4 regions of the Proteus sp. fly-1089 genome follow, and region 2 is predicted to be linked to each of the others. Evidence: predicted binding sites of a transcription regulator. Region 2 holds the regulator's gene; each other region holds the start of a gene.

What was found. Region 2 encodes PhoB, which activates phosphate uptake and scavenging genes when phosphate is short. Its sites were predicted from a motif close to CTGTCATAAAACTGNCNNAT; they were not measured.
Region 1: the regulator PhoB is predicted to act here: its motif matches at 1,428-1,447, upstream of phoA (alkaline phosphatase).
Region 3: the regulator PhoB is predicted to act here: its motif matches at 2,207-2,226, upstream of rbsK (ribokinase).
Region 4: the regulator PhoB is predicted to act here: its motif matches at 1,737-1,756, upstream of ugpB (sn-glycerol-3-phosphate ABC transporter substrate-binding protein UgpB).

Annotation. Positions count from the first base shown of each region.
Region 1 is NZ_JBEETS010000006.1:35,879-39,391, reverse strand. Features, by position in the region: gene ABN080_RS13395 (alpha/beta hydrolase-fold protein) at 1-1,349, shown strand, start outside; gene phoA (alkaline phosphatase) at 1,552-2,991, shown strand; gene ABN080_RS13385 (Na/Pi cotransporter family protein) at 3,403-3,513, shown strand, end outside.
Region 2 is NZ_JBEETS010000002.1:323,332-326,844, reverse strand. Features, by position in the region: gene sbcD (exonuclease subunit SbcD) at 1-1,145, opposite strand, end outside; gene phoB (phosphate regulon transcriptional regulator PhoB) at 1,365-2,054, shown strand; gene phoR (phosphate regulon sensor histidine kinase PhoR) at 2,078-3,376, shown strand.
Region 3 is NZ_JBEETS010000005.1:43,797-47,309, forward strand. Features, by position in the region: gene ABN080_RS12195 (PTS transporter subunit EIIC) at 1-45, opposite strand, end outside; gene murQ (N-acetylmuramic acid 6-phosphate etherase) at 88-999, opposite strand; gene rbsK (ribokinase) at 1,238-2,158, opposite strand; gene deoC (deoxyribose-phosphate aldolase) at 2,338-3,006, shown strand; gene ABN080_RS12215 (DeoR family transcriptional regulator) at 3,063-3,513, shown strand, end outside.
Region 4 is NZ_JBEETS010000002.1:524,485-527,997, reverse strand. Features, by position in the region: gene ugpA (sn-glycerol-3-phosphate ABC transporter permease UgpA) at 1-256, opposite strand, end outside; gene ugpB (sn-glycerol-3-phosphate ABC transporter substrate-binding protein UgpB) at 319-1,623, opposite strand; gene ABN080_RS08830 (glycerophosphoryl diester phosphodiesterase) at 1,798-2,532, shown strand; gene ABN080_RS08825 (carbamate kinase family protein) at 2,856-3,513, shown strand, end outside.

The DNA of each region.
Region 1 (3,513 bases), on a different contig from region 2:
TTCGTAGTTTATTAAAAGATATTCCCGCTGATGGACAGCAAAAAGTGCGCTTTTTATTACCTGAAACTACTAATTATCAATTAGTTGCACAGGGCGAAACTAAAAAACAGTGGCAATTCACGCTAACAACACAACCTTATCAGCCTTTAGATAAAGATGCGGGGATTGCACCTGTTAGCCCTCGTTTACAAACACTCGCTCAACAACTAAATCAACAAAGTATTCAGGTGTTTTGGCAACAAATACGCCAAGAAGGGGCTCCTCTGATTGAGCCTTATGATAATGACAAAAAGTTAGTCACCTTTTTATGGCGAGGAGCGAAGTCGAATGTCTATTTATTGGGATCGCCAGAGGGTAATCATGATCCGTTAACACATTTAGCCAATAGCGATATTTGGTATCGTAGTTATATCGTGCCTAACGACACATTAATGCAATATAAATTAGCGCCCGATGTGCCTGTTATTGAAAATTCAGAACCCTTTGAGCAACGTCGCGCGATTTTAACCACCGCTCAAGCCGATCCGTTTAATTCCCAAAATTCTCCAAGTCAATCTGAGGATATCTATAATCACTTTTCTTTATTATCGTTAGACAAGAAACGTGAATGCCAATTACCCGGTATTCTTGATAGAACAATGAAAGGCAAAACAGAAATTGTTCGTTTTCACAGTGAAATCTTAAATAATGATCGTGAAATAGCGCTTTATCTGCCAGCACAAAAAATGGAAAAACCACGAGTCCTCGTGTTATTCGATGGTCAAACGTATCGTCGCCAATATGGTATTGATAAGTTTTTTGATAAGCAGATCGAGGAAGGAAAATTAACACCTATGATGATCCTATTTGTTGATAGTATTGATAGTGATCGCCGTAGTGTTGAATTACCACCAAATCCTGATTTTTACCGCTTTTTAGCAGATGAATTATTTGTTTGGCTAGAAAAAGAGAAGGGTATTCAAGTTTCAGGCGAAGAGACAATAGTCTCAGGATCAAGCTATGGCGGATTAGCCTCTTCATGGGTTGCTTTTAACCGCCCTGATCGCTTTGGCAAAGTGCTTAGTATGTCTGGCTCTTATTGGTGGGCGCCTGAAAATGAAGAGCCTGAATGGCTTATTAGACAATTTGAGCAAGCAGATAAAAAGCCATTACAGTTTTTCTTAGAGGCTGGGCTATTTGAAAGTCGTGGTGATAAAGGTGGTATTTTAAATAATAATCGCCATCTCAAACAGGTTTTAGAACAAAAAGGCTATCCTGTTCAATCTCTCGAAATGGCCAGTGGGCATGATTATATTTCTTGGTGTGAAACCCTGTATTTGGGGGCTAAAGCATTAACACAAGAAAATTAATATTTTAAGATCCTATCTCAATACAAGAGAAGCTTATACACGAGAATACGTTGTATAAGCTTTATTTTTGTCACCAACTTGTCATAAAGCTGTCATCAAAATTGCTTTTACTCTTCATTTCTTTGTCATTTAACTGCCGTAAGCTTTTTCTGACTTAAAACATTAACCCTGTTTTTTTACTTTAGAGTGCAAGGAAAAAGCTATGTCTCATCGTTACCAACGTTCTATTTTATCCGTTATTGTAACAACGCTATTGGCTGGTGCGAGTTTCTCTTCTTTTGCAGCTCCCGTTGCTGCTGATGCAATTTTGGCACAAGATCGCGCAGCAAAAGGTAATATCACGGAATTTGGCGGTGCTCGCCGTATGACTCAAGATCAAACTGAGGCATTAAAAGCAGCTTTAAATAACAACCAAGCAAAAAATGTGATCCTCTTTATTGGTGATGGTATGGGGGATTCTGAAATCACTGTTGCACGTAACTACGCTGAAGGTGCGGGCGGTTTTTTTAAAGGCATTGATGCGTTACCAATGACGGGTCAATACACACACTATTCATTAGATAGAAAAACACAAAAACCTAACTATGTAACAGATTCGGCAGCCTCAGCAACGGCATGGGCTTCTGGTGTGAAAACGTATAATGGTGCATTAGGGATTGATGTCTTTGGTAAGGATCACCAAACCATTTTAGAATTAGCAAAAATCAATGGAAAGGCAACGGGGAACGTGACTACATCTGAAATTCAAGATGCGACACCAGCTGCACTATTTTCCCATGTCTCTGGACGTAAATGCTATGGTCCAGTTGAAACCTTAGAAAAATGCTCAACTAATGCATTAGAGAATGGCGGTAAAGGTTCTATTTCTGAGCAATTATTAGTGACTCGTGCAGACGTTACATTAGGGGGCGGTGCAAAAAGTTTTGCTCAAACTGCTACAGCAGGAGAATACAAAGGTAAAACGTTAGAGCAACAAGCCATTGAGCGTGGTTATCAAATCGTCAAAGATGCAAAATCGTTAGACGCAATTACCTTGGCAAATCAAGATAAACCGGTATTAGGCTTATTCCATGAAGGGAATATGGCTGTTGCGTGGGAAGGCCCTAAAGCGGTTTATCATGGCAATATCAATAATCCACCATTAGAGTGCAAACCTAACTCTAAACTCGATCCTAATGCGCCAACATTGGCACAAATGACTAAAAAAGCGATCGATTTACTGAAAACTAATGAAAATGGTTTCTTCTTACAAGTCGAAAGTGCCTCTATTGATAAGCAAGATCATAATGCTAACCCTTGTGGACAAATTGGTGAAACGGTTGCGTTAGATGAAGCTGTGCAAATCGGTTTAGATTTTGCGAAACAAAATGGCGATACGCTGATTATTGTTACCGCTGATCACTCTCACTCTAGCCAAATCATTGAAGCTGATGTGAAATCTCCTGGCTTAACACAAGCATTGATCACGAAAGATGGTGCCGTAATGGTCGTGAACTACGGTAACTCAGAGACTGATTCACAAGAGCATACCGGTTCGCAATTACGTATTGCGGCTTATGGTCCTCATGCGGCTAATGTGGTTGGATTGACAGATCAAACAGACTTGTTCTTCACAATGCGTGATGCAATGGGGCTGAAATAAATTTAAGTTAATACCATAGCCTGTCTGAATTTGTAGTCGAATTGCCTTACTAACTTGTTGTATTTTCACGCGACGCAGAGAGATACCCTCTCGTCGCGTTTTTTTATGTATTAATTAAAATAAAGGATAATAAATCAATAGGTTATTTACAGCTTGATTTTGAAAGTGACATATTTTCTGTTATAATTAACAGAACTTACAAATTAATTTCTGTAATATTCTCAACTTCTCCATTGATTATTGCACTTAAATTGCAATATCTTTTTGTCTAATAACCCAACGTGTTATTAAGGCATTATCCATAAAAATCTTTTCTCAGATGTATTATCTGCTCATGGTCTTTCTCTTTTTATGAGATTGAAGGAGAAACAGAGTCAAACAAACAACGATAAAAATAAGGTTATTATTTCTATGCTGACACTGCTTCATTTGCTCTCATCAGTCGCACTTCTTGTTTGGGGAACACATATTGTTCGTACAGGTATCATGCGCGTCTTTGGCTCTGATTTACGCCGAATTTTA
Region 2 (3,513 bases):
AAATCATGTTGTTCTAAACGTCTTTCAAAAACATCATAGACCGTTAATTCTGTCAGTGTTTCTTTTTCATTTTGAATGAGCACTTGGCGTTGTTTTCTGGATCTTCTTAATAAAACCACATCAAAAAGTGGGTCGTTAGTTAGCTCCTGAATACGCGCTTGTATATCACTGAGATAATCTTGTGTAGAAACTTCAATATCCAACCAGATAGTTGTATCTGGTTCAGCATATTGTTTTTTTAAATTATCAAGCTGTGTGGCTATTTCTTTTAATGAGCCAGTAATTGTGCGCAATAGCTGAAATTCGGGGATAGGGAGTAGCGTAAGCTCAGTTAATTTATCTTGCTCAAAATCGATAAGGCAGACACTTTTTTGTTGCCCACTCTCATCAAAACTTAAAGGAATTGGAGAACCACTGTAACGAATATGCCCTGATTTATTCACCACTTGAGGGCGATGAATGTGGCCAAGAGCAATATAATCAAATTCAGGAAACAGGGTTGCAGAGAAGGCTTCTAAAGTACCGATATATATTTCACGTACAGAATCGGTCACACTTGCACCAATCGTTGTCAGGTGGCCTGTCGCAATAATAGGGATCTTGGTGTTTAATTGTTCACGTAAATCGAGAGCTGCTTGATATTGAACTTGATAATAATCAGCAATTGCTTCTTTTAGCGCGTTTTGTTTTTCAGCACCGGATTGCCCACTTCGGCTAGTTATCATATCTCTAGGGCGTAGATAGGGGATCGCACACAGTAAGGCTCCTGGCGTGTTATCTTTTTTACGAAGAATTAGCGGTACTTGTGGCGTTTCGGTATGAACATTGGCAATAACAGTGGTATTTAAACACGCCAATAGTGATTTAGATTCATTGAGTGTTGCGACAGAATCGTGATTTCCACCTAAAATTATCAATTGGCATTGTGTGTCTCTCATTGCAACAACAAAGCGGTTATACAGTTCTCTGGCATAGCTTGGGGGCGAGCCAGTATCAAATATATCACCAGCAACAATTAAGGCATCGACTTGATAAACTTTGATTTGTACTAACAACCAATCAAGAAATTGTTGGTGTTCTTGTGCGCGGGTTTTAGTAAAAAAATATTGCCCTAAATGCCAGTCTGATGTGTGAATAATCCGCATTGCTATCCCTCTTTTTTATTTGCTGAGAGTATAGCGCACCTTGCTTTTTTAGTGAAAACTCAGCAGTAAGCCTTTTTTTGAGTGATTTTTCACCGAAAAATGATTTATTTACCTTAACAACACCATGGTATTTCAGTAATGTTAAGGTTAGTCATAAATCTGTCATAAAAGTGCATCATAATCATTTTGACCCTCTATATACATTACACAGGATAGAGTATGGCAAGGCGTATTCTTGTTGTTGAAGATGAAACCGCAATTCGAGAGATGATCTGTTTTGTTTTAGAACAAAATGGTTTTCAGCCCATTGAAGCAGAAGATTATGATTCTGCATTGAGTTTTCTTATCGATCCTTACCCTGATCTGGTTTTATTAGATTGGATGATCCCCGGAGGCTCCGGTTTACAGGTAATAAAACAGATGAAGCGAGAAAGTAATACTCGTGACATTCCTATTATTATGTTAACGGCAAAAGGGGAAGAAGAAGATAAAGTCCAAGGCTTAGAAACGGGTGCTGATGATTATGTTATCAAGCCATTTTCACCTAAAGAGCTTGTCGCCCGAGTGAAGGCAATTTTACGGCGTTTATCACCGATGTCAGCGGAAGATATCATTGAATTCAATGGATTATCGCTTGATCCTGTTTCTCATCGAGTAACTAGTCAAGATAAACCGATTGATATGGGGCCCACTGAATTTAAACTCCTGCACTTTTTTATGACGCATCCTGAACGCGTGTATAGCAGAGAACAACTGCTAAACTATGTTTGGGGAACGAATGTTTATGTCGAAGACCGTACCGTGGATGTGCATATTCGTCGTTTACGTAAAGCCATTGAAGAAGATGGTCATGACCGAATGATACAAACAGTACGAGGAACGGGATATCGCTTCTCTGCCCGTTTCTAAGTCAATATGGGAGTAATCGTCAGGTGTTAGAACGACTATCATGGAAAGCCCTCGTTTGGGGGCTATGTCTATTTTGCTTACCTGCCTTTGTATTATCACTTTTTATTGGCCATCTTCCTTGGCTGCTGGTGGCATCACTTTTTAGTGCTTTGGTTTGGCATGCTTATAATTTGATGAAATTGTCTAAATGGTTATGGCTCGATCGCTCAGTCTTACCACCAGAAGGCAGAGGAGGATGGGAGCCTATTTTTTATGGCATTCGACAAACACAGCAACGTAATCGTAAACGACGTCGAGAATTAGGAGACTTAATTAAGCGCTTTAGAAGCGGAGCTGAAAGCTTACCTGATGCAGTTGTAATGATGACTAATGAAGGTAATATTTTTTGGTGTAACAGCTTAGCTCAACATCTATTAGGTTTTCGGTGGCCAGAAGACAACGGGCAAAATATTTTTAATTTATTACGTTACCCAGATTTCTTGCACTATTTTACCGCAGGCGATTTTAGTCACCCTTTAACGATTTCTCTTAATAATGGTTCTATTGTGGAGTTTCGTGTGATGCCATACAGCGAAGATCAACGCCTAATGGTGGCACGAGATGTGACAGAAAAAAATAAACTAGAAAATGCACGACGTGATTTTTTTGCCAACGTGAGTCACGAATTAAGAACGCCTTTAACCGTTATTCAAGGCTATCTTGAAATAATGGAAGAAAATAATGCAGAAAAATCCACAGAACATAAAGCGATAATGACAATGCAGGAACAAGCTAAACGGATGGATACGTTAGTAAAGCAGCTCTTACAACTTTCCCGTATTGAATCAGCTCCTCATATCGATTTAAATAAAATTGTTGATATACCCGCCATTTTAACTTTATTACAACAAGAGGCGAACTCACTAAGCCAAGGACAGCATCATATTACCTTTGATATTGATGAACAGTGGGCTGTACGTGGTAATGAAGAACAGTTACGCAGTGCTGTGTCTAACTTAGTTTATAACGCGATTAATCACACAGAAGATGGGACAACAATAAAAGTCAGCTGGAAGAAAATTCCTCAAGGTATGTTATTTAGTGTCTCCGACAACGGTTCAGGGATCAGTGCTGAACACTTAACACGTTTAACAGAACGTTTTTATCGTGTTGATAAAGCACGCTCTCGCCATTCTGGTGGGACAGGGTTAGGGTTGGCAATTGTGAAAAAATCATTGCTTCATCATCATTCACAATTGAATATTGAAAGTAAAGTTGGGAGTGGAAGTACGTTTTCTTTTATTCTGCCTCAAACCTTACTATCAGCTAAAAAAGTACACTAATCATCTTTTCTATTTAAAGCCTTTATCACCTAATGTTTAATTAGTGATAAAGGTTTTTTGTCTTTTTATCACTCTTTTCGATGTCAATAAAAACTAATATCGTAGCGTTAAATTTTAATATTATTAATTAATAAGAA
Region 3 (3,513 bases), on a different contig from region 2:
TATTTCTATTGCTAACGTGTCGAGATGTTCTATTTTATTAGCCATATGTATGCCTACTAAAGTTCAGAGTATTTACTCATCTTGTTATTAATTAAATAGGGCAAGTTGCTGTTGTAGCGAACGATAAGGATATTGCTGTGTGATTTGCTCAACTTTCTCCACACTTAGATGAAGCTCATACATTAAAATGGCTTTTCTAGGATGATAATTAACCATTTGTAATAGTGTTCTGGCTCTTTCATTGGAAATTCCACACACTTCGCTGACAATACCTTCAGCACGACGTTGTAATTTCTCATTACTCGCAATCACATCTACCATCAGGTTTTTATGCACTTTACCGAGCTTAGTCATTACACTGGTGCTTAACATACCCAAAATCATTTTTTGAGCAGTACCACTTTTCATTCTTGTAGAGCCAGTTAATACCTCTGCGCCTACGTCTGGTGCAATAGATAAATCAGCAATCTCACTCATCTCACTTTTTCCACGTGTGGTAATAGATATTGTTAACGCTTTTAATTTCTTGCCATATTGCAACGCGGCAACCGTAAAAGGAGTTCGACCGCTTGCGGCAATACCAATAACGACATCTTTATCACTGACATGACGATGTTGAAGCTCTTCAATTGCCGCCTCTTGGCTATCTTCAATATTTTCAACTGCTTTTAGCATTGCATCATGACCACCTGCAATAATGGCCTGCACTAATGTAGAAGGTACACCAAAAGTTGGCGGACATTCGGCACTGTCTAATACTGCTAATCGTCCACTCGTTCCTGCACCAACATAAAAAATACGCCCACCTTTTTGCAAACGTTCAGTAATTTTTTCTACCGCATAGGCAATAGCTGGTAATTCTTTTTTGACTGCATTTGCAACCGTCATATCTGCACTATTGATTAAAGTGACCAATTCCAATGCACTTAACTCTGAAAATTGGGTTGTTTCTTGGTTACTTTCATTTTTAAGACATTGGCTCAATGCATCTTCTTTCATCACAACAACCTTATGAAACTAAATTTCAATTAAAAATACATTTAATGAAATTGTATTTCAATCTTATTTGTCCTGATGGTGTGAAATAAATCACATAATACGAGATCTTTTTCTGTAGAGAAAAATTTAATAGTCATCATCAATATAATTTAATTGATTGATTTCAATGAAGTTCTCTCAATTATCTTATGAGCTAGATAACTGAGAGAATAGAAAGGAGTGGTTATGAAAAAGGATATTACTTTGCTTGTGACAAAAACTGCCCAAACTCTTCAATACTGGGATAAGAAGATTGTGTGCCTTTTCCGGCGACACTTAAGCCTGAAAACATCACCGCTTTATTTAATGCTTCTTCAATATTATTAGTGTGAACATAATAATGGGAAAAACAACCAATAAAGGCATCGCCTGCTCCACTGGTATCTATTGCATCAACTTCAATAGCAGGAATGTATTTTTCAATTTCACCATTCATCCATAATGCGCCCTTCTCACCTAATGTGACGATGACATTCTTAAAGCCTTTTTGTAGTAAAGAACAAGCGGCTTCGCGAATTTCATCCATTGTGGTGATTGGCATACCTGTCAAAATTTCAAGCTCTGTTTCATTCGGAACAAAAAAGTCACAACGGGCAGCAATATCAAGATCTAATGCTTTTGAAGCAGGTGCTGGGTTAAATAACACAGGAATATGGTGTTTGTTACCAAACTCAATAGCGTGATAGACCGTTTCAAGCGGGATTTCTAATTGCAGTACAATTATTTTGCATTTTTTCAGGCTATCTGTCGCTCTATCAATATCTTCTGGTGACAAATGTTGATTAGCACCCTTAACAATTAAAATACTATTTGATGATTGAGAAGTCACAAAAATAGGTGCAACACCGCTTGTTGTACCCGGCACTTTTTCAACATAGCGTGTGTTAATGCCATAAGATCCTAAATTCATGATGGTGTTATCCGCAAAAATATCATCGCCGACTTTAGTTAACATCATCACTTTTGAATTTAATTTAGCAGCAGCAACCGCTTGATTTGCTCCTTTACCACCACAACCAATTTTAAATGCCGGCGCCTCAAGGGTTTCACCCTCTTTTGGCATCCTATCTATATAGGTGATCAAATCCACCATATTTGAACCAATCACTGCGATATCCATAGCGCCTCTTACTCTTATGTAAATTTTATAAATGTGAAAATAGTGACATAGTGATAGATGTATAACAGTATCATGTTATTTAAATATCATTTGTGATTGTTATCTCGTTAAAACAGCACTAATATGTTGCCAAACTAACATGAGTGATAAATAACAATCTTCTTATTAAGGAATATACAATGCGTCCATTAGCTAATTATATCGATCATACCCTTCTTGCTGCAGATACAACTGAAGCACAAATCAAGAAATTGTGTGCTGAAGCAGCTGAACACGGTTTCTTCTCTGTTTGTATTAACACTTCTTACATCCCTTTAGCAAGAACTTGCCTTGAAGGAAGTGATGTAAAAGTATGTTGTGTTATCGACTTCCCATTTGGTGCTGGTTTAACTGCAACAAAAGCATTTGAAGCCGCTGAAGCTATCCGCCAAGGCGCACAAGAAGTCGATATGGTTATTAACATTGGTATGTTAAAAAGCGGTCGTTTAGACTTTGTAAAACAAGATATCGAGGCCGTAAAAGCGGCTTGTGGTAACACAACACTGAAAGTTATTTTAGAAACTTGCTTATTAACTGACGACGAAGTACGTTTAGTGTGTGAAATATGTCGTGAGATCCGCGTTGATTTTGTGAAAACATCAACAGGATACAGTACAATGGGCGCTACAGAACATCATGTCGCATTAATGCGTAAAACAGTGGGTGACGAAGTGGGCGTAAAAGCGTCTGGTGGTGTTCGCGATCGCCAAACAGCATTAAACATGATCAAAGCAGGTGCAACTCGTATTGGTGCTAGCGCAAGTGTCGCTATCGCAACAGATTCAGATGCACCTGAATCAAACTACTAAATAGTTTAGCGTATATTTTCTTGGAGTACGCTATTCAATAACACAAGGATCCTTCGGTGATAGAGACCAAACAGCACGAACGTTTGCGCCGCCTCAGTGAATGTATAAAACGCTCAGGTCGCATACATCTTAAAGACGCCGCGAGGATCCTTGAAGTTTCTGAAATGACGATTAGACGCGATCTTAGTTCTGACGCTGAAAATCCATTTCCAATGTCATTATTGGGTGGCTATATTGTTGCATTAGCCCAACCTCATTCTGGATTAATTTCAACATCATCCGATATTATTACACCAGATCAAACGGAAGAACTTCATATCCCCAATCTTGCCGCCGGTATGGTCTCTGAGGGTGATGTCCTTTTTTTCGATAATGGGCAATTTATTCCTACACTGATTGAACTTATACCTGATAATCTGCACTTCACGGGGATCTGTTATTCTCATCGTGTATTTTTAGCATTAAGCCAGAAAAAAAATGCCACCGTCTTACTTTGTGGTGGTGAAT
Region 4 (3,513 bases), 200 kb from region 2:
AGAGAAAGACAACACTGGTGCTAAAAATCAATGTCGTGATTAAACTGTCAAAATAGTAACTATTGCTAAATAAACGCTGAAAGTTTTCGAGACCCACAAACTCACTACTCAGGCCAAATGCATCTTCTAATTGAAATGACTGAAAGAAAGCTTGCCCAGCAGGCCAAATAAAAAAGATAAGAGTGATAGCCAGTTGAGGAAAAATCAGCGCTAGGGGTAACCATTTTTGTTTAAAATAAATGGATTGAGAAGCCATACAGTATCCAGTAAATCGATAAAAACAGAAGGCGAGCCGTTAAGCTCGCCTGATAAATGTGATTATTGAGTACGCTCAAAACGGCGTAATTGCTCATTTCCACGCGTGACAGCATTATCCAATGCGGCCTGAGCGCTCTGTTTTCCTGACCATACTTTTTCTAATTCTTCATCAACAATTTCGCGTGTTTGCAAGAAATTACCAAAGCGTAATCCTTTGGAATTTGCAGTCGGTTCGGAGGTTGTCATTTGTAATATTGCAGTGTCAGCCCCTGGATTTTGCTGATAAAAGCCTTGTTGTTGTGTCAATGCATAAGCGGCTTTAGTAACAGGAAGATAGCCTGTAGCTTGGTGCCAATCAGCTTGTACTTCAGGGCTTGAAAGATAGGTGAAGAATTTTGCTACACCGTTATATTCTGCATCGGGACGCCCTGACATAACCCATAACGATGCACCACCAATAATGGTGTTAGCAGGTTTTTGTACAAGCGTATCGTCATAAGGTAATTGACTAACACCAATATCAATTCCTTTCATATTCTCTTTAATACCAGCAAAACCTGCTGATGATTCCATCACCATGGCGCACTCTTGGGTATAAAATAGAGGCATTGAGTCGGATTGACGCCCACCATATTTGAAAATACCTGATTTAGACCAATCTGCCATTTGTTGAATATGAGCAACGAAAGGGGCCTTATTAAATAGAAACGTCGTATCTAAGCCATCAAAACCATTATTTTTTGTTGCAATAGGCAAATTATTACGTGCCCCAAAGTTTTCTATTTGTGTCCATGATTGCCATGTGGTGGTAAAGCCACATTTTACTCCGGAGTCGAGAAATTTTTGAGACACAACTTCCATCTCTTTCCATGTTTTAGGCGGTTGGTCTATACCTGCTTTTTTAAACAGAACCTTGTTGTAATAAAGCACGGGTGTTGAGCTATTAAAGGGCAGTGACATCATTTGGCCATCGCTGGTGGTGTAATAGCCGGTAACTGTAGATAGATAACTATTTGGATCAAAAGGCTCGTTAGTTTTTTCCATTAATTGATAAACCGGAAAAACGGCCTTTTTAGCTCCCATCATGCTGGCTGTACCGACTTCAAAGACTTGCACAATAGCAGGTTGATTTTTAGCACGAAACGAAGCTACTGCACTGGTCATCGTTTCAGCATAAGTGCCTTTATAAACAGGCTTGATCTCATATTCAGATTGGCTTGCATTAAAATCAGACGCGATTTGATTAACTTTCTGACCAAGGGCACCTCCCATTGCATGCCACCATTCAATTTGTGTTTTTGCGTGTGTAGGTGAAGCAAAGAGTGTCATCGCAACGGCAAGGCCCGTTATTGATTTTATCGACATGCAGTATTTCCTTTTAAATCGAGAGTTAAAGGTGCAATCTAGTTTGCTAATTACCCTAAATGTCATTTATGACAAAGGGGTGACAATTAAATGAAGAGTTATTGATGGTGTGACTGTCAAATTGCTGTCATAAATGATTGTCATGATGTCGGCACAAATGAAAAGGAGAGAGAAATGAAGATAGCTGCTCACCGAGGTTTTTCTGGAAAAGCCCCTGAAAATACGTTAGCTGCATTTAAAATGGCGATTGATTTTGGGTGTGAATGGATTGAGACGGATGTGCAATTAACGGCAGATCATGTTCCTGTGCTTATTCATGATAAAACGGTTAACCGCTGCACGAATGGGCAAGGTGCTGTGCGTTTTCATACTTTAGATGATTTACATCGTCTTGATGCAGGAAGTTGGTTTAGTTCACTTTATCAAGGTGAAAAAATTCCCTCTTTAAGACAAGGACTACAGTTAATTAAACGTTCAGGCACAAAACTCAATATTGAGCTGAAAACATGGCCCGATGATGATATTGAACGCTTATGCTTAGCTGTCTCTGATATGATAAAAAGTGCAGATATTCCGAATGAGCAAATTTTATTTTCTTCTTTTGATACACAAGCTTTAATTGTGATGAAGCGATATTCTCCTTTTATTCGAAGAGGACAATTGTGGGATGAGATCCCCGATAATGCATTAGAAACATTAAAAGTTATTGATGGTTTTAGTGTGCATTGTAATTACAAATATCTTACACAAGAACAAGCGCAATTGTTCAAACAAGCAGGCTATGAAATTTATTGTTATACCCCTAATGATCCTGATGAAGTGAAAGATTTTGAACAATGGGGAGTTGATATGCTAATTACCGATATGCCTGATGTTTATCAATCTGATATTGTTCAAATAGCAAAATGAAAAAGCCCTAACTATCCCATTTATTTGTATTAAATAAGGCGTTATCAATCTATTTGATGACGCCTCTTGTTTCCTCTCTTTCTCATTCTATTTACTGAAATTAAATAAGAGAAATGTTGAGTAATAGATGTTTTATTTACATTCTCTGTTATTATCCTGCGCAATTAATGAATAGATATTGTTCAATACGATAATGTTTATCTCATTAAAAGATAAAAATGGGGTAAGTGGTTAGCGATATGGCGACCCTATTAACCCAACCTCTGAGAGTAGAGGTGAGTTATTTCTACTTTAATTGCCAATAATATAATTGAGAGTGAAACATGAAAGAACTCGTTGTTGTTGCCATTGGAGGCAACAGTATTATTAAAGACAATGCTAGCCAGTCTATCGCTCATCAAGAACAAGCAGTACAAGAGGTTGCAGCCCATATTAGTGATATGGTGGCTGAAGGGTATAATATTGTTCTTACTCATGGTAATGGACCACAAGTAGGGCTTGATTTACGCCGTGCGGAAGTTGCACATGTACAAGAAGGTTTACCATTAACGCCATTAGCCAATTGTGTTGCAGACACACAAGGGGGGATTGGTTATTTAATACAACAAGCGTTAACCAATAAGCTTCATGTTCAACAAAATAAACAAGCGATCACCCTTATCACTCAAGTTGAAGTAGATAAAAACGATCCTAATTTTGTTTCTCCAACAAAACCTATTGGTGCATTTTTCTCTGAACAAGAGATGATGCAATTACAACAAGAAAACCCTCAATGGCATTTTATTGAAGACTCTGGTCGTGGTTATCGCCGTGTTGTTGCCTCTCCTATTCCACAACATGTAATTGAATCCAATGCAATTAAATCATTGTCAGAATGTGGCTATGTTGTGATTGCTGTAGGGGGGGGGGGTATTCCAGTTATTAAAAATGAGCAAGGAAATTACCAAAGTGTTGATGCCGTGATTGACAAGGATCTATCCT